DNA from 3 places in the Edwardsiella piscicida genome. Region 1 is predicted to be linked to each of the others. Evidence: riboswitches for the same ligand, from Rfam matches in the RefSeq annotation. Region 1 holds a riboswitch; each other region holds the start of a gene.
The links. Region 1 has a riboswitch for thiamine pyrophosphate ahead of thiB (thiamine ABC transporter substrate binding subunit). Riboswitches for the same ligand answer to the same signal wherever they lie in the genome.

Region 1 (7,646 bases):
GCCTGCTGCGGCGGACGAAGTCGAGGGAGCAGATAACCAGCTGTTCGGTTTCAAACGGGTTGCTGCTGTCCTGCGCGGCCTCTGCATAGCGTTCATCGTCGAACAGCGCCACGCGCAGGTTAAAGCGGCGCAGCATTTCGACCAGCCACTGGTGCTGCAGGGTTTCCGGTACCACGATCAGCACGCGCTCGGCGCGGCCGGAGAGCAGCTGCTGATGAATGATCATGCCGGCTTCGATGGTCTTACCCAGGCCGACCTCATCCGCCAACAGGACGCGCGGCGCATGGCGCTGGCCGACGTCGCGGGCGATATGCAGCTGGTGCGGGATCAGGCTGGCGCGCATGCCGCGCAGCCCGCTGCAGGGCAGGCGGAACTGCTCGCTCTGGTATTTACGCGCGCGATAGCGCAGGGCGAAGCGATCCATACGATCGATCTGGCCGGCAAACAGGCGATCCTGCGGTTTACTGAAGGTCAGGCGGCTGTCGAGCAGCACCTCGCGCACCGCCACCGGGCTTTCGCCGCTGTCGCTGCGGCTGCCGATATAGGTCAGCAGCCCCTCCTGCTCCTGTACCTCTTCAACGCACAGCTGCCACCCCTCGTGGGTGGTGATGGTGTCTCCCGGGTTAAACATCACGCGGGTGATGGGGGAGTCATTGCGGGCATACAGACGGTTTTCGCCGGTCGCGGGAAACAGCAGCGTCACCATGCGCGCATCCAGCGCCACCACGGTACCCAATCCAAGTTCGCTTTCCGTATCGCTGATCCAGCGTTGACCTAAGGTAAAAGGCATAGATTATCGACTCAACTCTTTGTTCTTGTTTACATAGTGATCTGGAGGCTATCTCAATGGGCGGTGTTGTCGCCCTGGCCGATTGGGATAGGTTCCGTGACGACCGCCGCGCAGCGGACGCCTGCATAATTTGGGCATAAATCAACCGCATCACGGCCTGTCGGCAGTGAAGTCGGCGTTGTATGGGGGAAAGGGCGATATGGTAATAGATGGCGATGCATTCGTCACCCCCTGAGTGGGAAGATTCTTATATTCCCCCGGCGTTAAAACAGCCCCAGTTGACCGGTTAGCAGAGTCTCAAAGTCATCGCCGAGAAAGGGCAGAATGGCGTCGGCGACCGGCTGCAGCTGGCGTTCCAGATAGTGCTGATAGTCCGCCGGCGCATCGACACACTCCAGCGGCTGTGGGCCGCTGCGGGTAATGATATAGCTTATCCAGCCGCCGTTTTGATACTGCAGCGGGCGTCCAAGACGGTGATTGTAGTCGTCGGCCAGACGCGCGGCGCGGACGTGCGGCGGGACGTTGCGCTGGTACTCGGCCAGCGGGCGTCGCAGGCGCTTGCGGTAGATCAGTTGGTCGTCAAATTCCCCCGCGAGCAGGCCGTCGGCGTAGCGACGAATCACGTCGCGGTAGCTCTGGCCGAGAAACACCCGGCGATAGAGCTCCTGTTGAAACCGCTGCGCCAGCGGCGTCCAGTCGCTGCGCACCGTCTCCAGCCCTTTAAACACCAGCCGATCGCCGCACAGCCCGGCATAGCGCTTTTTGCTGCCGAGATCGGCGCCGCGCAGGGTGGGCATCAGAAAGCGGCGATAGTGGCACTCATACTCCAGCTCCAGCGCGCTCTCGAGCCCATATTGCTGTGACAGATGCTCGCGGCACCAGGCGTTGACCCGCTCGGCCAGCGCCTGGCCAATGGCTTCGGCCTGGGCCTCATCGTGCGGCTTACCCAGCCAGACAAAGGTAGAGTCCGTATCGCCGTAGATCACCGCATAGCCCTGCGCTTCGATCAGGCTACGGGTCTGGCGCATGATCTCATGGCCGCGCAGGGTAATAGAGGAGGCCAGGCGGGGATCGAAGAAGCGACAGGCGCTGGTGCCCAGTACGCCGTAGAAGGCGTTCATCAGGATCTTCAGCGCCTGCGACAGCGGCGCATTGTCCTGACGTTTGGCCGCCTCGCGTCCCTGCCACAGCTGGCGCACGATCTCCGGCAGGGCGTGGCGGGTGCGCGAGAAGCGGGCGCCGAGAAATCCGGGGACGCTGTGGGTGTCATCCGGCTGCTCTCCGCCGACGGCCAGTCCGACGGGGTCGATCAGAAAGGAGCGGATGATCGCCGGATACAGACTCTTGTAGTCCAACACCAACACGGAGTCATACAGCCCTGGGCGCGAGGCCATGACAAAGCCGCCGGGGCTGGCCTGCGGCGCCACCTCGCCGAGGGAGGGGGCGACATACCCCAGCCGGTGCATGCGCGGTAGGTACAGGTGGCAGAATGCGGCGACGGAGCCGCCGCTGCGATCGGGGGCCAGCCCGGTAACGCTGGCCCGCTCCAGCAGGAACGGCATCAGGGCGGTGTGCGCGAAGATGCGCGTCACCAGCTCGCAGTCCTTGAGGTTATAGTGCGCTAGCGCCGGTTTATCCTGACGAAAGCGCCGCGCGATCTCTGCCATCCGCCGGTAGGGATCGTCCAGCACCTTGCCTTCGCCTAGCAGGGTCTGCGCCACGCTGTCCAGGCTGTAGGAGGGAAAGTGCCAGAAGGCGCTTTTCAGCGCCTCGATACCGTCGATGATCAGCCGGCCGGGGGCGCTGGCAAAAAAATGGCCGGCGCGAAAGCCGTGCTCTCGCCACTCCAGCGGCGTCGCCGCGCGCCCCAGCAGCAGGGGAACGCCTTCGCGCTCGGCGTGGCGCTGCAGGATCCGCAGATCGAACTGCACCAGATTCCAGCCGATGATGGCGTCGGGATCGTGGCGCGCTATCCAGCGATTGAGGGCGTCGAGCAGCGCGGCGCGGCTGGCGACGTACTCCAGCGTGAAGTCCAGCGCCTGCGCATCGCCGTTGGCGGGGCCTAGCATATAGACGATGCGTTGATCGCAGCCGTGCAGGCCGATCGAGTAGATCTCTCCCTGGGGGCTGGTTTCAATATCCAGCGACACCGTACGCAGCGTTGGGCGGTAGTGGGGGTGGGGTTTAATCCGGGCTTCGGTGCCCGCTGCGTCGCCGCAGAACCACAGCGGCGCATTGATAAAGCGCTCCATCAGGTAGCGATCCGCGGGCCTGATATCGGTCTCCAGCAGGGGGATCCCCTGCTCCCCGAGGCGCCTTTCGATCTGCTGAAGCTGGCGGTAGCCGCGGCAGTACAGCGCCAGTACCGGCCGGTGGTGGAAATCGCGCAGCGCCACCGGACGTAGCTCGACGTCGGGAAAACCGCGCAGGAGGCGCAGCGCGGCATTACGCTGTGCGGCGTCCATAAAGGCTACCGCCGGCTCCGGCGGTAGGGTCAGGCAGCGGGGACCGTGCTCCGTGGCCAGCCACAGCGTAACGCAGACGCCCTGCGGCGTATCGCGCCAGTGACGGGTAAGGATAAAACCAGCGTGGGGCGTATTCACTCGGCAGGCTCCCGGAGCAAAGGGCTGGCGGTGGTAAGGCCGCGATTCGTGCGGCGTTCCGCGACGCGCCGCACACCGTCGGGTTATTGTGCAGGGGATGGCGTTCGCTGTCCAACGCCGGGCGAGCTATTCGGCCTGCTCTGGCACCTTGCGTCCCAGCAGACGCGCCGCCGCGACCGACCCGGTCAGTAGGGCGGCGGTGGGGCCGTCGTATGCGATATGGCCATCGTCAATCACCAGGGTACGCGGTGCGATGCGCGCCGCATCGTCCAGGTTGTGCGATACCATCAGCAGGGTCAGCTGTCGCTGACGGCAGACATCATCCAGCAGCGTGAGCATTTCGGCCCGCAGGGCGGGATCCAGGGCAGAGAAGGGCTCATCCAGCAGCAAAATCGGCTGACGGCGCAGCAGGCAGCGCGCCAGCGCGGCCCGCTGACGTTGGCCGCCGGAGAGCTGGCCGGGGAGCCGCGGCAGGTAGTCGTGAATACCGACCAGTTCGGCGATATCCGCGAGCCGACGGCGCTGGTCGTCGTCAAGCCGCAGTCCGGGATCCAGCCCCAGCCCCAGATTTTGGGCGATGGTCAAGTGGGCGAACAGGTTATGCTCCTGGAACAGCATCGATACCGGGCGCTGAGACGGGGGTGCGCAGCGGCAATCGATGCTGTTGAGGTACAGATCGCCGCTGCTCGGCGCCAAAAATCCAGCGATGAGGCTCAATAGGGTACTTTTCCCTGCGCCGCTTGGCCCCAGGATGGCGATGCGCTCGCCGGCGGCGGCGTGCAGGCTAAAGCTCAGGGTCTGTTGCTGATAGCGGTAGAGCAGATTATCCAGGCGGATCATGGCGATTTTCTCCCGGCGGGCAGACGCTCCAGCAGGCTGAAGAGGGTCAGACAAAACAGCAGCAGCAGCAGGGCGGTGACTGCGCCGTCGGCGCTGCGATAGGCGCCGAGCTGTTGATAAAGGTAAAAGGGTAGGGTGCGGAACTGTTCGCTACCAAACAGGGCGACGACGCCAAAATCACCCAGCGAGAGGACGCAGGCAAAGGCCAGCGCCTGCGCCAGCGGGCGACGCAGCGCGCGCAGCTCAATCCAGCGCAGGCGATTGAGACCGCCGATGCGCAGCGACAGACACAGCGGATCATAGCGTTCGGCCAGATCGCGCATGGGGTATTCGAGTACCTTCATCGCGTAGGGGATCGCCATCAGCGCGTTGGTCACCATCACTAATAGCCCTGGCGATGTGGGCAGGCCGATCGTGGCGTTGAGCAGCAGGAAAAAACCGGTCGCCAGCACGATTCCCGGCATGGCCAGGATCAGCATGCCGCACAGCTCCATTCCCTGCGCACGCCAGCGCTGGCCGCGCAGGCTCAGCTCGCGGCTGCTCCACAGCAGCATCATGGTCAGCGTGACCGCCAGCGCGCCGGCGCCCAGCGCGATATACAGCGAGGTTCCCAGAGCCTGCCACAGGGCCGGCTGCCGCAGGACGCTGCCGAGCGCCTGGTTGAGTCCATCGACGATCACCGCCAGCAGCGGCGGCAGCAGCAGCAGTAGGGCGAGGCCTATTGTCAGCGTATCGCTGAGCTTTAGCCGCAGCGAGTCGCGCGTATCGCGCCACCGCATACGCCGGGTGTGTCCGACCGGCAGGATGCCGGAAAGCCGCTGGCTGAGCAGCACCAGGCCGAGGCAGCATCCCAGCTGTAGCAGGGCTAGCTGAGCGGCGCGCGCCGGGTCATAGTCGTAGCTGAGCGCCTGATAGATGGCCAGCTCGATGGTGGTGGCCTGGGGCCCGCTGCCCAGCGAGAGCACCGTGGCAAAGCTGGAGAAGCACAGCATGAAGATCAGCGCCCCGGCGGGCGGCAGCTGGCGGCGCAGGTAAGGCCATTCGACGAAGCGCAGGATCTGGCGGGGCGACATGCCCAGCTGGGCGGCGAGCTGACGCTGTTCAACCGGGATAGACTCCAGCGCCTGCAGCAGCAGGCGGGTGGCCAGCGGCAGGTTGAAGAACACATGGGCCAGCAGGATCCCCTGCAGCCCGTAGGGGCTGAAGCGGTAGTCAATGCCCAGCGTCTGGCACAGTAGCGCCAGCCATCCCTGGCGACCATACACGCTCAGCAGCCCGAAGACGGCCACCAGCACCGGCAGCACCAGGGTCATGGCGCACAGGCGCAGCAGTAGCGTCCGCCCGGGAAAGCGGCGGCGGAACAGCGCGATGGCCAGCGCGATGGCCGGCAGCAGCGACAGCAGCGTCGAGAGCAGCGCCTGCCAGAAGCTGAAGCGAACGACATGCCACAGATAGCCATCCCGCCACAGCGCTGCTGGCGCGGCGGCGGGGGCGCTATACCACAGCGCGCCGAACGCCAGCAGGGCGATCCCCAGCAGCAGCGAGGCGGCCAGCGCGCCCGGCCATAGCCAGCGGGGGATCAGCGGCTCAGGGCGCTTTGCCATGCGCGGATCCACTCAGCTCGGTGCTGTGCGACGTCGTCGGCGGTAAAGCTGAGCGTCTTCTGCGGCTTGGGCAGGGCGGCGAAGGCCGGCGGTAGCGCCACCGCTGTCGTCGGATACATCCAGTTGCCGGTCGGGATGGCATTTTGGAACGCCGGGGTGGTAATGAACTGCATAAACTGGTGCGCCAGCGCCGGCTGGGGGCTGTGCTTCAGTACGCCGGCGACCTCGACCTGCAAGTAGTGGCCTTCGTCAAACATCGCCGCGGCATAGCGATCGCTGTGCTCTTCGATCTGGTGGTAGGCCGGCGAGGTGGTATAGCTGAGGACCATGTCCGCTTCGCCTTTGAGGAACAGGCCATAGGCTTCGCTCCACCCTTTGGTGACGGTGACGGTCTTTTGCGCCAGCTTCTGCCAGGCGGCTGGCGCCTGATCCCCGTAGACCTTCTGCATCCATAGCAGCAGGCCAAGCCCCGGGGTGCTGGTGCGCGGGTCCTGATAGATGACGCGCCACTTTTCCGGGCCCTCAACCAGCTGTTTCAGGCTGGTCGGCGGATTGTTAACTCGCTGGCGGTCATAGACAAAGGCGAAATAACCGTAGTCATAGGGGACAAAGTTGGCGTCGTGCCAGCCGCCGGGGATCTGCAGTCCGCGGGTGTCCGTCTGGCTGGGGCTGAATAGCCCGCTGTGCCGGGCGGCGGTCAGCAGGTTGTTATCCAGCCCCAGCACGACGTCGGCCGGGCTGTTTTTCCCCTCCATCCGCAGGCGGTTAAGGATGGCGACGCCGTCCTCCAGCGGGACCAGCTTGAGCTCACAGTGGCAGGATTGTTCGAAGGCCTGCTTGATCTTGGGCCCGGGTCCCCAGTCGGCGGCGAAAGAGTCATAGGTGTAGACGGTCAGAACGGGCTTGTCGGCCGCCTGCGCCAGCAGCGAGGCCGTCAGTAGGGCCAGAGTCGAAAACAGTTTTTTTAACACTTTGCACTCCCTTGGTGGCGGTGGCAAAGGTCTTTGAGCAGCAGCGGGCTCTCTCAAATCCCTCCGCCGGTATTAACCGGATCAGGTTCGACGGGTATGCTCTCAGCCCGACGATCCGCCGGGCACCCCGTTGAGACGGCGCTTATTGTAAAGAGCGCGTGCGTGATTAGAAAGACGTTTGTTAACGGGAGGCGGCCGGAGGATGCTCCGGCGGGGCAAACCAGGCCGACTTGAAGTCAAACCAGCCCAGCGTATTCATGCGCACCCCGCGCATGCTGTGCTGGCCGTGCAGCTTGAGCCAGTGGTGAAACAGCGGATGCAGCTGATGTCGCTGCACTAGCTGCTGACTCCACTCCGCCACCGGCAGACGCTGCTCACGCCAGCGGCAGGCCTCGCTGGCCAGATCCAGCCCGGTGCAATGGCTCAGCAGCGGCAGTTCGTACAGCATGGCAAAAATGGAGAACTCCAGCGGTAGATAAAAGTTGGCGCTGCCCAGCCACAGATCGCTCTCGGCGGCGCCGTCGTGCCAGCGGGTATAGTCGATCTCCTGCATTTCCAGCGTGACGCCGTGCGTCGCCAGCAGCGGCTGTAGCGCCTGATAGAGGGCGTGGAACTCCGAATGCTCGCTGTAGAAGGTGATTCGCAGGTGAGTCAGCTGCGGGGGCTTAGGGCGATCGCTGAGCATCTTATTGTGGTGCCAGCGCGGCAGCAGGCCGTAGGCGGGAGACCAGTAGCGCTGGTGCAGGTGGCTGGCGTTGTTCAATAGGGCGATGGGATTGATCGTCTGACACAGCCAGGCGCGCACCGCCGGATCGTGCATCTGTGCGCTGCGCTGGTC
Region 2 (7,646 bases), 480 kb from region 1:
CCCTCGCCCTGGCCAAAGCCGGCCAGGATCGTCGCGACCTCTTGCTCAATGCGCGCCGGCGGCGCATACAGCAGCGAAGGATCCATATTGCCCTGCAGCGCCACCCGATCGCCAACCCGGCGGCGGGCGTCCGCAATATCGCAGGTCCAGTCCAGTCCCAGAGCATCGCAGCCCGTATCAGCCATCGCCTCCAGCCACTGCCCCCCGCCCTTGGTAAACAGGGTCACCGGCACCCGGCGGCCTTCGCTCTCGCGCTGTAGGCCATCGACAATCTGGTGCATGTAGCGCAAAGAGAACTCGCGATAGTCGCGCCCGGTCAGCACGCCTCCCCAGGTATCAAAGATCATGACCGCCTGCGCCCCGGCGCGGATCTGCGCATTCAGATACAGAATGACGCTTTGCGCCAGCTTATCCAGCAGCAGATGCAGCGCCGCCGGATCGGAGTACATCATCTTCTTGATTTTAGTAAAGGCCTTGCTGCTGCCGCCCTCTACCATATAGGTCGCCAGCGTCCAGGGGCTGCCGGAGAAGCCGATCAGCGGCACGTCGCCGCGCAGATCGCGACGAATGGTACGCACCGCGTCCATAACATAGCCCAGTTCCTGTTCAGGATCGGGGATCGGGAGCCGTTGGATATCGGCGTGACAGGTCACCGGATGGGTAAAACGCGGCCCCTCGCCGGCCTCGAAATAGAGGCCCAGCCCCATGGCATCTGGCACGGTCAGTATGTCAGAAAACAGAATAGCCGCATCCAGCGGGAAACGACGCAGCGGCTGCAGCGTCACCTCGCAGGCCAGCTCGGCATTTTTACACAGGGCGATAAAGTTACCGGCCTGCGCGCGGGTGGCGTTGTACTCCGGCAGATAGCGCCCCGCCTGACGCATCATCCATACCGGGGTCACATCGACCGGCTGGCGCAGCAGCGCGCGCAGGTAGCGATCGTTTTTCAGTTCGGTCATCCTTCGGCTCCCATTATTATTTGATGGCATTGTAACATGCGGTCTGCTTATTCATGCTGCGCCCGGCACAGCGCGACGGTGTCTTCGATCAGACGGCGGGCTACGGTGCCGGCCGGGGGGAGCTGCGGCAAACGATCATAGCGATACCAATCGGCCTCCTGCAGCTCTTTAGGATCGTGGCACAGGTCGCCGGCGGCATAGTCGGCCAGAAAGGCCATCATCAGCGAATGGGGAAACGGCCACGGCTGCGAGGTCACGTAGCGCAGGTTCTTCACCTGCAGTCGGCTCTCCTCAAAAATCTCCCGCGCCGCCGCCTGCTCCAGGGTCTCCCCCACTTCGACAAAGCCCGCCAATACGGTATAGATTCCGTTACGGTGGCGATTATGCCGCGCCAGCAGAATGTGATCATCACGGCGAATGGCAACGATGATGCAGGGGGCGATCTGTGGGTAATAGCGCTGCTGACAATGAGCGCATAGACGCGCCCACTCCTGCTGGCTCGCGTGCATCGGGTGCCCGCAGGAGCCGCAGAAACGGTGGGACTGAAAAAACTCCGCCAGCTGCACGCCGCGCCCGGCCAGCTGAAACAGGCCGCGATCGGCATCGATCAGCTGGCGAACCGACGTCATGTCCTGCGGATACGTCAGACACAGCAGCCATACCGGCATGCCTTGCCACTCACCGATGCGATACGCCGTCTCGCCGACCAAATGCCACTGAGCGGCGCTACCGTAGGGCAGCTCGCCCTCCGGCAGCCAGATACGTCCCCGATCGCTGACCACCCACCAGCCGCTATCGCTGTCACTCAATTGCTGTGCCACTGTCACCGTATAAACCCCTTACGCTCGATGGACGCGCCCGGCTTCCCCCGCGCAGGCAGCGCGCATCAAGTCTACGTCATTACTAAACATATTATTAACAATGCTTGCAGTTTCGCAGGCCGCTCCTTACACTGGCTCCCGCATCGTAGGCGCAGCCTGCGCTGCGCGCTATCTTGTCGGAGTGCCTAGCTGATACGCCGTATCACAGGCTGAGACCGTTGATTCGGGATCCGCGGAACCTGATTGGGCTAATACCCACGAAGGGAACAAGAGTAATTATCACGCTGAACCGGGCTCAGGCCCTTTTGAAACGTTCACCACTATTCATTACTCCTCTCCGAGCTCCAGACAAGCAATTTTTCCCTGTAACACCGTTGATGGCAGGAATTTGCTATGTCTACCCTTACTCACCGCGACGCGCCGCGTCGCCAGCGCCGGGCCCAGGCTCAGGCCTTTATCGATAATCTCCAGGCGCAAGCCTATCCCAGCTCCCAACGCATCTACCTGCAGGGCTCGCGAGCGGATATCCGCGTCCCCCTGCGCGAAATTAGCTTAAGTCCAACCCTGATCGGCGGAACGCCAGAGCAGCCGCAGTGGCGTGATAATGAAGCGATTGCGGTGTATGACACCTCCGGCGCCTATGGCGATCCGCAGGCGGAGATCGATCTACGCCGCGGACTGCCGGCCATACGCAGCGCCTGGATCGCGGAGCGCAACGACAGCGAGATCCTGCCGGGGCGCAGCTCAGACTATACTCGCCGCCGCCAGGCCGATCGGGATCTGGAGACGCTGCGTTTTGAACAGCGCTCATCCGCGCGGCGCGCGCGACCGGGACATCGCGTCACGCAGCTATACTATGCCAGACAGGGTATCATCACCCCAGAGATGGAGTTTATCGCGCTGCGTGAAAATATGGGGCGCGAGCGCATTCGCAGTGCCGTCTTACGTCAGCAGCACCCGGGGATCGCCTTCGGCGCCCACCTGCCGGACAATATCACGCCAGCGTTTGTCCGGGACGAGGTCGCCGCCGGGCGCGCCATCATTCCGGCCAACATTAACCACCCCGAGTCAGAGCCCATGATTATCGGGCGTAACTTTCTGGTAAAGGTCAATGCGAACATCGGCAGCTCATCTGTCACCTCCTCGATAGAGGAAGAGGTCGAAAAGCTGGTGTGGGCCACCCGCTGGGGCGCCGATACCGTGATGGATCTCTCTACCGGCCGCTATATTCACGAGACGCGCGAGTGGATCCTCCGCAACAGCCCGGTGCCTATCGGTACCGTCCCCATCTACCAGGCGCTGGAGAAGGTCAACGGCATCGCCGAGAACCTTGACTGGCCGCTGGTCCGGGATACGCTGTTAGAACAGGCGGAGCAGGGCGTGGACTATTTCACCCTGCACGCGGGCCTGCTGCTGCGCTTCATTCCGATGACCGCCGAGCGCCTGACCGGCATCGTATCGCGCGGCGGCGCCATCATGGCCAAATGGTGCCTGTCGCACCACCAGGAGAACTTCCTCTATACGCACTTCCGCGAGATCTGCGAGATCTGTAGCGCCTATGACATCGCGCTGTCACTCGGCGACGGCCTGCGGCCCGGATCGATCCAGGATGCCAACGATCCGGCACAGTTCGCCGAGCTGCATACCCTTGGCGAGCTGACCCGAATCGCCTGGGAATACGATGTGCAGGTGATGATCGAAGGTCCGGGCCACGTCCCCATGCACATGATTCAGCGAAATATGGAGGAGGAGCTCAGCCACTGCCACGAGGCTCCCTTCTATACGCTGGGGCCGTTAACGACCGACATCGCCCCCGGCTACGACCATTTCACCTCCGGCATCGGCGCCGCCATGATCGGCTGGTTCGGCTGCGCGATGCTGTGCTATGTCACGCCCAAGGAGCATCTGGGGCTGCCCGATAAGGATGACGTCAAGCAGGGACTCATCACCTATAAGATCGCGGCCCACGCCGCCGATCTGGCCAAGGGACATCCCGGCGCACAGATTCGCGATAACGCCATGTCCAAGGCCCGCTTCGAATTCCGCTGGGAGGATCAGTTCAATCTGGCGCTCGATCCGGTGACGGCGCGCGCCTATCACGATGCCACCCTACCGCAGGCATCCGGCAAGCTCGCTCACTTCTGCTCGATGTGCGGGCCAAAGTTCTGCTCCATGAAGATCTCTCGAGAGGTTCGTGAGCACGCCGCGCGCCAGCAGGCGGCCGACCCCGGCATGGCACAAATGGCGCAGCAGTTCCGAGATCAGGGCGGCGAAATCTATCTGGCGGACGTCACCGACAGCGCACCGTCGCGTAAGGAGTCGTAATGCGTCAGCCTCTCTTTGCTCCGGTTCCGACGCGCCTGGGGCTGTATCCGGTCGTCGACAGCGTTGAATGGATCGAGCGCCTTCTGCGCGCCGGAGTTCGCACCCTGCAGCTACGCATCAAAGATTGTCGCGAGGATCAGATCGGCGATGAGCTTGCCCAGGCGATTGCCCTAGGGCACCACTATCAGGCACGGCTGTTTATCAATGACTACTGGCGCCAGGCGATCCGCCTCGGCGCCTACGGCGTACACCTGGGCCAGGAGGATCTTGATCGGGCTGATCTGGCCGCCATTCGCCGCGCCGGGCTGCGCCTGGGCCTCTCCACGCACGACGATGCCGAGATGGATCGCGCGCTCGCAGCAGGGCCCTCCTACGTTGCGCTCGGCCACGTCTTTCCCACCGACAGCAAACAGATGGCGACGGCGCCACAGGGACTGAGCGACCTGCGGCGCCAGGTGGCGCGCCTGGGCACCTATCCCAGCGTCGCCATCGGCGGGATCAGCATCGCCCGCGTCCCGGATGTTCTGGCCTGCGGCGTTGGCAGCATCGCGCTGGTCAGCGCCATTACCCGGGCGCCGGACTGGCTGGCGGCGACCGATACCCTGCTGCAGCTGATCGAGGGACGGCACGCAAACGACGCCTAACGTCCCACAGCCCCTCCCCCGCCTCACCGACGCCCCCAGCGTCGCAGGGGGGTAAATAGGCAAAAAAAAACCGCTCCGAAGAGCGGTTTTTCATGCTGTTACACGGACGAGTTATTCGTCATTGCCACCCAGCAGACCGGCGTTCAGCAGCTCGGCCAAGTTGGCGCTGGCTTCTTCCGCGCTCACCTGCGGGGCGCTAGAGGTATCGGCAGCGCGACGGCGCATGCGATCCTGGTGGTAGGCATAACCCGTACCCGCCGGGATCAGACGACCAACGATGACGTTCTCCTTCAGGCCACGCAGCTCATCACGCTTACCGGCAACGGCCGCTTCAGTCAGCACGCGGGTGGTCTCCTGGAAGGAGGCCGCGGAGATGAAGGACTCGGTCGCCAGAGAGGCTTTGGTGATACCCAGCAGATCGCGCATATAGGTCGCGGCAATCTTACCGTCAGACTCCAACAGGCGGTTGGCAATCTTGACGCGGGACACTTCCACCTGCTCGCCTTCCAGGAACTCGGAGCTACCGGCATTGGCGATGGTCGCCTTACGCAGCATCTGACGCACGATAACTTCGATGTGCTTATCGTTAATTTTAACGCCCTGCAGACGGTATACGTCCTGGACTTCGTTAACGATATAGCGCGTTACCGCGTTCACGCCGCGCAGGCGCAGGATGTCATGCGGAGACTCCGGACCGTCGGAGATCACGTCGCCGCGTTCCACGCGTTCGCCTTCGAACACGTTGAGCTGACGCCACTTCGGAATCATCTCTTCGTAGGCATCGCTGCCATCCAGCGGCGTGATCACCAGGCGACGTTTGCCCTTGGTCTCTTTACCGAAGGAAACAACGCCGCTGATCTCGGCCAGGATTGCCGGCTCTTTCGGACGACGGGCTTCGAACAGGTCGGCAACGCGCGGCAGACCACCGGTGATATCCTTGGTACCGCCGGATTCCTGCGGAATACGCGCCAGGGTGTCACCGGCGCTGATGGCAATGCCATCCTCCAGCTGTACGATCGCTTTACCCGGCAGGAAGTACTGGGCCGGCATATCGGTACCCGGCAGCAGCACGTCATCACCGTTGGCGTCGACGATCTTCAGCGCCGGACGCAGATCTTTACCGCTACCGGTACGCTCTGCAGAATCCAGAACCACCTGAGAGGAGAGACCGGTCAGCTCGTCGGTCTGACGGGTTACCGTCTGGCCGTCGATCATATCGGCGAAGCGGATGAAGCCGCTAACCTCGGTGATAACCGGCATGGTATGCGGATCCCAGTTAGCCACTGTCTCACCGCCGTTCACCTCGGCACCGTCACCCTTGGCCAGCGTGGCACCGTAAGGCACCTTGTAGCTTTCCTTGGTACGGCCAAACTCGTCGATCAGCTTCAGTTCGGTATTACGTGAAGTGATAACCAGCTTACCGTCAGTGTTCACCACGAACTTAGCGTTGGTCAGCTTCAGGTTACCCTTGTTCTTCACCTGGATGCTGGACTCAGCCGCCGCACGCGATGCCGCACCACCGATGTGGAAGGTACGCATGGTCAGCTGGGTACCCGGTTCACCGATGGACTGTGCCGCGATAACGCCGATGGCTTCGCCTTTGTTCACCAGGTGACCACGGGCCAGATCGCGACCGTAGCAGTGGGCGCACACGCCGAAGTCAGTTTCACAGCTTACGACGGAGCGCACTTTCACGCTGTCGACAGAGTGCTCTTCCAGCAGGTCACACCATTTTTCGTTCAGCAGGGTGTTACGCGGCACCAGAATGTCCGCCGTACCCGGCTTCAGCACTTCTTCTGCCGTCACACGACCCAGAACGCGATCGCGCAGCGGCTCTTTAACGTCGCCACCTTCGATAACCGGGGTCATCACGATGCCGTTGTGGGTACCACAGTCGTCCTCGATAACCACCAGATCCTGGGCCACGTCAACCAGACGACGGGTCAGGTAACCGGAGTTCGCCGTCTTCAGTGCGGTATCCGCCAGACCTTTACGCGCACCGTGCGTTGAGATGAAGTACTGCAGTACGTTCAGACCCTCACGGAAGTTTGCGGTGATCGGCGTTTCGATGATGGAGCCATCCGGCTTCGCCATCAGGCCACGCATACCGGCCAGCTGACGAATCTGGGCGGCAGAACCACGCGCACCGGAGTCGGCCATCATAAAGATGCTGTTAAAGGAGACCTGACGCTCTTCTTCGCCATCGCGGTTGATAACGGTTTCAGTCGACAGGTTTTCCATCATCGCCTTGGCCACGCGCTCGTTCGCAGCGGCCCAGATATCGATGACCTTGTTATAACGTTCGCCGGCGGTTACCAGACCAGACTGGAACTGCTCCTGGATCTCGGCCACTTCGGCTTCGGCCTCGGCGATGATCCCCGCTTTCTTCTCCGGGATCACCATGTCGTCGATGCCGACAGACGCACCGGAGCGCGCCGCATAGGCGAAACCGGTATACATGATCTGGTCAGCGAAGATAACGGTCGGCTTCAGACCCAGCGCACGGTAGCAGGCGTTCAGCATCTTGGAGATGGCTTTCTTGCCCAGCGGCTGGTTAACGATAGTGTACGGCAGACCTTTCGGTACGATCATCCACAGGATGGCGCGGCCAACGGTGGTGTCGATAAGCCCGGTGTTCGGAACCATCTCACCATCGGCGCTTTTGCTGTACTGGGTGATACGCACTTTAACGCGGGCATGCAGCGACGCCAGACCGGCGCGATAAATACGCTCGGCCTCTTTCGGGCCGCTCAGCACCATGCCTTCGCCTTTGGCGTTCACGCAGTCACGGGTCATGTAGTACAGACCCAATACAACGTCCTGAGACGGAACGATGATCGGATCGCCGTTCGCCGGAGAGAGGATGTTGTTGGTGGACATCATCAGCGCACGCGCTT
Region 3 (7,646 bases), 480 kb from region 1:
CTTCCTGATACCCAGCGGCCTGAGCGGCAACGGAGCACAGTACCAGCAGGCCAGCGGCGGCCTGGAAGAGTCTCGTTTTCATCATCACTTTACCGTATCAAGTCAACTTGTGCGCAGAGTAGCATTCCGCACGGTGAACGCCGTACGGATTTACGATTAATTACACCGGATTACACGCTGATACAGCGGCAGCGTACGCGTGACGCGCGCTATTTCCAATCCGGCTGCGACGTTACCTGCTGCATCAGCAGCGCTTTCAGGGAGGCGTCCGGATTGCCCAGCCACTGAAAGCGAGCATACTTGGCAGGCTGCAGCATCGCCGCATCGCTGTCCGGCAGCGTTACGCGCAGCGCCCACGCCTGACGTCGATCGGCGCTGAAGGCGATAAACAGCTGCCGGTTGCCGCAGTTGTGCGGCTGGCAGACCATGCCGACCTGATACGCCTTGCCCTGCCAGGTCAGCGTCTGCGGCGGCGCAGAGGTACCCTGTCCGCTGCGCACCCACGACGGCAGATCCTTCTCTCCCTGCAGCGCCTGTTTCCAGCTCTGCTGATATGACGGCTGAGCCATCAGCTCGGATAACGAGGGCGGAATAGTCTCGTCGGCCATGCCCGGTGCGCCGTAGGCCAACAGAAGGGCGGCCAGCGCCCCGACGATCGTTTTCATGGTAACTCCTTCATTGAGGTCGCGACGCCGATGCGGAACGGCGCCGTCATTTATTTACGCCACTGCGGGCTCATAAATAAAATATTTACTATTTTTATCAGTTATCCTCAATCGGAAAAAGTTGATCTATAGCAGAAAAGTGCCTTGGCGTCGGTCTCGCCGCCGGGCTTTAGGGTAAGCTTGGCCCGCCCACGTTTTTCTGGATACCACCACTATGAGCGATATGATTACCCTTCCCCCGCTGCCCGCCCTCGCGCGCGAGCGCTACGATGCCGCCACCGCCGGCGCGCTTGATGCGCTGGACTGCTCGGCCATCCGCCAGCGGGTCGACGCCTTTGGCCACGCCGATCGCCCGCAGGAGAGCTACCTGACCGGATGGATGGCGTTCAATCCGCTGGTTATCATCCGTAACTATCAGGACAAACGCGGCACCTCCAGCGGCGTAGTCCTCTCCGTCGGCGACGCGTATCGTTTCAGCGTGCAGACCATTACGCCGCGCATTCCCAAGCTGCTGCTGTGGGCCACCCTACGCAGTAAACCGAAAACCCTGCCGCTGGTCGCCCTACAGGATCTGGCCGCCGGCGATCGGCGACTGGTTCCCTACCGCGCCGTACGCGATACCACGCTGCGTGAGCAGATGACGGGCTGGTGGGCGGAGATCAATGACTATCTGGGTATCGCCTGCTGGCAGCATAGCCATGGCTATCCGCAGTGGCAGGCGCTGGAGAACAGCCTGAGCTGCGACGCGGTCAGCCGCCTGCACCAGTGGCTACAGCGCGATCCGCAGACCTTGGAGCACGACGGTGACTACGCCGGGCGCTGGTACGATGGCCTGTTCATCGCCACTCGGGCCGCCAGCGAATCCAACCCGTGGCCCTCGCTGCTGCTGAGCTGGAAAAGCCCGCAGCGTCAGGCCAGCTATCTGATCGGCTGGCTGGCCGGCGAGGCGGATAAACCGACGCTGGCCCTGGCGCTGCGCCCGGACGCTGAAATGCCGTTTTTCACCCTCAACCGCTTCGACGCCGAGCACCTGCAGCGGCTCGCCGCGCTGAATGCGCTAGCGACGCAGCACGCCGCCGCCTAACTCCAGCCTCTTACCACCAGCGGTAAAAGTGGTGCACCGGGCCAATGCCCTGTCCCACCTGCAGGGAGTCCGCGGCCATCAGCGCCCCCTGCAGATACGCCTTCGCGGCGGCAACGGTAGCGCGCCAGTCCTCATGGCGCGGGCGCAGCGCCGCCAGCGCCGCGGACAGGGTGCAGCCCGTCCCGTGAGTATGGCGCGTCGCCACGCGCACCGCGCTAAAGCGCTCGGCGGCGCCGTCGCGGGTCAGCAGCCAGTCGGGGCTCTCCCCGCCCCGCAGGTGTCCCCCCTTCATCAATACCGCCTGACACCCCAGCGCCAGCAGCGCTTCACCCTGGGCAACCATCGCCGTCTCATCTTCCGCCATCGAACACCCCAGCAGCGCGGCGGCCTCCGGCAGATTGGGGGTGATCAGCGAGACCTGCGGCAGCAGCTGCTCGCGAATCGCGCTGACGGCCTGCGGCGCCAGCAGCGCATCGCCGCTTTTGGCCACCATAACCGTATCCAGAACGACGTACGGCAGCGGGTAGCGCGTCAGCGTCTGAGCGACGCAGGCGACGATATCGGCGCTGGCCAGCATGCCAATTTTCGCGCTGTCGATACGCACATCGCTCAGCACGGAGTCCAGCTGCGCCCGAACAAACCCGGTGTCGATAGGGTAAACCGACTGTACGCCGCGGGTATTCTGGGCCACCAGCGCGGTGATGACGCTGGTGCCATAGGCGCCCAGCGCGGAAAAGGCTTTGAGATCGGCCTGGATCCCGGCACCGCCGCTGGGATCGGTACCGGCGATGGTCAGGGCATTAATCCGTTCTGCGCGCATACTCATGCCCCCTCCCCCGCGATGACGGCGGGCTGAAGGCCATACAGGGCATCCAGGAAATGGGGCGTGAAGCTGCCGGGACCGCTGGCCTGCGCCGCCGCCCGCTGACCCGCCAGCGCCATCACCCGACAGGCGCTGGCTACCGCCGTCAGACGATCGTCCAATACGCTGAAGGCCGCCGCCACCGCCGACAGCGCGCAGCCGGTACCGACGACCCGGGTCATCAGCGGATCACCGCCGTCGATCCGGTAGCTGTTATCTCCATCGGTCACGTAATCGCTGGCGCCGGTGATCGCCACCACCGCGCCGCTATCGCGCGCCAGCGCCGCTGCCGCCGGCAGCGCCGCCAGCGCATCATCCTGACTGTCGACGCCGCGTCCGCGCGAGGGGGCGCCGGCCAGCGCCAGGATCTCAGAGGCGTTGCCGCGAATCACCGCCGGGCGCAGGTGCAGCAGACGATGGGCGAAATCACTGCGGTAGCGCAGCGCACCGACGGCCACCGGATCCAGAACCCAGGGGGTTCCTGCTAGGTTGGCCGCCTCAATCGCCGCCAGCATACTGTCGGCGCGCGCGTCATACAGCGTACCGATATTGATCAGCAGCGCGTCGGCCAGCGCCGCAAACTGGCGGGCCTCCTCGGCCTGCACCACCATCGCCGGGGCTGCGCCCAGCGCCAGCAGCACGTTGGCCGTTAGACTTTGCACCACTTCATTGGTCAGGCAGTGAACCAGCGGCGCGCGCTGGCGTAAGGTCATCAGCGCCTGAGCGCACAGCGCATCAGGCAGGGGGGCGGGTTGTGTCAACATGGCGTCTCTCCCACCGGCGTGAAGAAGGCGGCGCGGTCAGACACCGTGACTTCCCTACGCTGGCATTATCCAGATCAGGTAATACGGGTATTTCTCAGCCTTCACGTAGAAGGGCACCCCGAGTCAGTTGTTCATCAAAATACTGTCATTAACACACGGTTAATCCAGCGGCAGGATAATACTCACGCCGGCGATTGTAAATGCGCGGCGGCACACCGCGCGGGCGACGTTAGCTGCCGCGGTACGTAGCGTAGCCATACTGGCTTAGCAGCAGCGGCACATGCAGCTTTTCATTCTGCTGCGTTACCTGGAATAAGACCGGCACCTCCGGGAAAAAGGTCTCCTGCCCCTGACCATGAAAATAGGCGCCCGTTTTAAAGGTCACCCGATAGACGCCGGGGTCCATATCGGCGGCCGCCGGGTACAGCGAGCGGACGCGGCCGTCGTTATCCGTCGCGGCGTGGGCGATCTCACGCCACGCGCTGCCATCCTGCCTTTCCAGCATCACCGCCACCCCGGGGGCCGGTTTTCCCGTCTGCTGATTCAGGATATGCACGCTCAGCGTGCCCACCGGCGCGGCCTGCGCCGCCGCGCCGATTACAGATAACATCGCGGTAAGTAAAAGCATTTTTTTCATCACTGGGCTCCCATGTTATGTCATCCCTTCGGCAGCCTAGCAAAATGCGTCCCCCGCTTTATTAAACTTTTCGTTATCTTTTCAGCGCAATCACCCCATACCCTGCGCGCTACAGCGGCAGCAGGGTAAAGGTCAGCAGCAGATTCATCAGCGCCGCGACCGCCATCGGAATCGCGGTACGCTTAATCACCAGGAAAGGCGATACGCCGGCGATGCCGGCAATCGCCACGATCGCCGGGGTAATCGGCGACACCGTACGGCCGAAGCTGGTCATTATCTGCATCGGCAGCAGCAGCGTCACCACGTCCACCTTGAGGAAGGCGGCGATCTTGGGGATCAGGGCCGCAAAGGAGAAAAAGGCCGCATTACCGGAGCCCATCAAAAACGCCGATAGTGCCAGCACGGCGCTCATCGCCACGATCATCGCCCCGCTGCCAAACCCTGCGTCTTGAGCCGCAGAGACCAGCGTATCGACGGCGCCGATCTTCAGCAGGCCGCTGGCGAAGTACTCCCCGCAGACGATCAGCGAGACCACCAGCACAAACTGGCGCCCCATTCCCTCAAAAAACAGCATAAAGCTGTCCAGAACCGCCCGCGCGCTGCGCAGCCGCACAAACTCGAAGAGCAGCGCGACGACGGTGCTGATCAGCATGGCGGTGGTCACATCCAGCTTAATCAGCGGATGAAACAGCGGACTAAAGCCGATAATCAATACCAAAGGGATCACCGGCAGGATAGCGTAGATACGCGGCGGCGCATCGCGCGTATCCGCCTCATGGCCTATCGTCTGCTGGGGGGCAAAGACAAAGCCATCGCGGCGATCCCACCAACGCTGGACAACGTAGTGGGTGACCGCCACGGCGCAGATGATCGGCAGGGTAAAGGGGAGCTGATGTGAAACGAAATAGACCGCGGGCTCCAGCTGCGCCGTCTGCGCCGCCAAGACCACGTTACCGGAGCCGGGACCGTGATCGATAAACTGGCAGCAGCCGATCACGCCCAGCGCCGAGGCCGGGCTGATCCCCGACCGGATCAGAATCGGGTACATCGTGACCATCAGCAGCATCCCTAACCCGGCGTGGCTAGGGATAAAGATAACCAGGATCTGCGTTACCAGAAACGACAGCGTCAGCAGGAGATAGGGGGAGCGCACCCGCTTCAGCGGCTGTTCGAAAACCCGAAACAGCGCCATGCTGGCGCCGACGTGCTCCATGTAGCGAGAAAATCCGGCGATAGCCATCAGCATCAGCCCCAGACCGGCCAGGCGCGAGCTGAGAATATCGCTGAATACCTTGAAGATATCGAAGTATTTGGCGCCGGTGCCGCTCTTTGCAGGCAGCAGCGGCCCCAGATCGAACAGCGCCGTCAGCAGCAGCAGTAAAAAACCCGCCAGGAACAGCACCGGCTGCGTTTTATATCCTTTGGCGAACAGCGCGATCAGGAGTGCCGTCACCAAAGCGGCACAGAGTAGACCCGTCATCATCGTATCCCGTAGTGCAAGACGCAGAAAATAAGGACCCAGCGCACAGGCGGCGCTGAGCTCAGCCGCTACAGCGCCGAAAACGCCTGCTGCAGATCGGCGATCAGGTCGTCGACAGACTCCAGCCCGATATGCAGGCGGACATAGGGCCCGCGCCCGCTGTGCCAGTCCACGACCGAGCGGGCACTCTGAACGTTGGCCGGCAGGACCAGACTCTCAAAGCCGCCCCAGGAGGCGCCGATGCCGAACAGCGTCAGCGCATCGATAAAGGCATCGGCCTGACGCTGGCTATAGCGCGCGGCGAACTCCAGGGTCAGCAGCCCGTTACTGCCGCTGCAGTCGCGCTGCCACAGCGCATGGCCGGGGTGATCCGGCAGCGCCGGGCTGTGCACCCGCGCCACCTCGGGACGTCCCTGCAGCCAGCGGGCCACCCGCAGCGCGGCGGCGCCGTGCGCCGTCATACGCAGCGCCAGCGTGCGCATTCCGCGCAGCACCAGCGCAGCGTCATCGGGACTGGCGCTCTGCCCCAGCGCCTCCGGCAGCGCACCGATGCGCGACCAGGCCCGTTCGCTGGCCACCATCATGCCCATCATGACGTCCGAGTGACCGCCGAGGTATTTGGTAGCGGCGATCACCGAGACGTCCGCCCCCAGGCGCAGCGGGTGGTAGAGAAAGGCCGATCCCCAGGTGTTATCGACCGCCACCGGAATATCACGCGCGTGGGCCAGGCGACACAGCGCCGGTAAATCCACCATTTCATACAGCAGGGAGCCGGGAGACTCGGCGAAGATCAGCTGGGTATTAGCCCGGATCTTCTGCTCGACATCGGCGCCGTCGGCGCGGAAGAAGTCATAGTCGATCCCGTTGGGGCGCAGCAGACAGGCGGCAATCTTGCGCACCGGCTCATATACCGCGTCAGAAAACAGCACATGGCCGCCGGCGCGCGCATAGCCCATGATGGTGAACCCAATCGCCGCCAAGCCGGTGGGAAACAGCTGGCAGCGGTGTCCGCCCTCCAGCGTCGTCACCATTCTCTCCAGCGCAAAGCCGGTTTCGGTACCGCGGGCGCCATAGCTCAGCACGCGCTCCCGCTGGCGGCGGCTGCGCGTCTCGCGCCAGGTCTGTAAAGAGTCAAAGAGAATGGTGCTGGCGCGCATCAGCGGCGGATTGACCGGCGTCACTGGCCCCGCTGGGCGCTCGCCGTGGATCAGGTAGGTTATGGGGTCCATCATGCTTCTCCCGCAGAAAAAAGACGAACGTAGACAGCACGCTGGCTACGCCGCATGACAGGCGTTCCCTGCAATACGGCACAGCGCGGCGTGAATGACCAGAAGAGATCGTTTTATGACCATCACAGGAAAGGCGAAATAAAGCTACCAATAACGGGTTAATTATATTTATCGTGCGTTGCATGCCGCTAATTGTTTTCTGTCGACGGCGTTATTCGCGCGCCACGCTCAACGCCGTAGAATTCAATAAATACATTAGCGAAAAGCAATAACGTATTAGAACAACTCAATGAAAAAAGGACGCCGCCATATTGCAGCGCTACGCGGTTTTTTTCACACTATATTGATGCAGCGCGCGGCAACATGGTCCGGTGGCGATATTTCCCTGTTTCCATCGCGGATTAAAATAAAAGTCATCTAACGCATATAAGGTATTTATATGGGCTCAAGTGTGTTTGATTCCGTGTTATTAAATAATGCCTGGTCGACCGAGGAGATGCGCCTGATTTTCTCCGATGAGACCCGGATCCAGAAATGGCTGGACTATGAAGCCGCGCTGGCCCTGGAGCAGGGCGAGCTGGGCATCATTCCCGCCGACGCTGCCCGCGCCATCGCCGACAGCGCCCGGCTGGAAAAACTGGACTTCGCTTATCTGCTGGAGCAGCTGCGCCTGACCCGTCATCCGCTGGTGCCGGCGATCCGGGCGCTGGAGCGGGCTTGCCCGGCCGGGGCGGGCGAGTATGTCCACTTTGGCCCCACCACCCAGGATGTCATCGACACCGGGCTGATCCTGCAGCTACAGCAGGCACACGGCGTATTTCTGCGCGACGTAAAGGCCATTGGCCGCAGCCTGTATCAGCTGAGCGCGCGCCATCGCGATACCCCGATGAGCGGACGCACCCTGGCCCTGCAGGCGCTGCCGATC

Region 2: it holds a riboswitch for thiamine pyrophosphate, as region 1 does, so the genes downstream of both, thiC (phosphomethylpyrimidine synthase ThiC) here and thiB (thiamine ABC transporter substrate binding subunit) in region 1, are expected to answer to the same signal.
Region 3: it holds a riboswitch for thiamine pyrophosphate, as region 1 does, so the genes downstream of both, thiM (hydroxyethylthiazole kinase) here and thiB (thiamine ABC transporter substrate binding subunit) in region 1, are expected to answer to the same signal.

Annotation. Positions count from the first base shown of each region.
Region 1 is NZ_CP090968.1:667,143-674,788, forward strand. Features, by position in the region: gene rapA (RNA polymerase-associated protein RapA) at 1-790, opposite strand, end outside; gene L1P05_RS03025 (DNA polymerase II) at 1,054-3,393, opposite strand; gene thiQ (thiamine ABC transporter ATP-binding protein ThiQ) at 3,520-4,233, opposite strand; gene thiP (thiamine/thiamine pyrophosphate ABC transporter permease ThiP) at 4,230-5,837, opposite strand; gene thiB (thiamine ABC transporter substrate binding subunit) at 5,813-6,808, opposite strand; TPP riboswitch at 6,849-6,948, opposite strand; gene sgrR (HTH-type transcriptional regulator SgrR) at 6,990-7,646, opposite strand, start outside.
Region 2 is NZ_CP090968.1:190,933-198,578, reverse strand. Features, by position in the region: gene hemE (uroporphyrinogen decarboxylase) at 1-959, opposite strand, end outside; gene nudC (NAD(+) diphosphatase) at 1,007-1,780, opposite strand; TPP riboswitch at 1,948-2,063, shown strand; gene thiC (phosphomethylpyrimidine synthase ThiC) at 2,174-4,105, shown strand; gene thiE (thiamine phosphate synthase) at 4,105-4,749, shown strand; gene rpoC (DNA-directed RNA polymerase subunit beta') at 4,861-7,646, opposite strand, start outside.
Region 3 is NZ_CP090968.1:1,146,832-1,154,477, reverse strand. Features, by position in the region: gene L1P05_RS05185 (DsbA family protein) at 1-85, opposite strand, end outside; gene L1P05_RS05180 (inhibitor of vertebrate lysozyme family protein) at 210-665, opposite strand; gene L1P05_RS05175 (hypothetical protein) at 880-1,749, shown strand; gene thiD (bifunctional hydroxymethylpyrimidine kinase/phosphomethylpyrimidine kinase) at 1,760-2,575, opposite strand; gene thiM (hydroxyethylthiazole kinase) at 2,572-3,375, opposite strand; TPP riboswitch at 3,410-3,506, opposite strand; gene uraH (hydroxyisourate hydrolase) at 3,605-4,012, opposite strand; gene dcuC (C4-dicarboxylate transporter DcuC) at 4,122-5,492, opposite strand; gene metC (cystathionine beta-lyase) at 5,561-6,724, opposite strand; gene purB (adenylosuccinate lyase) at 7,161-7,646, shown strand, end outside.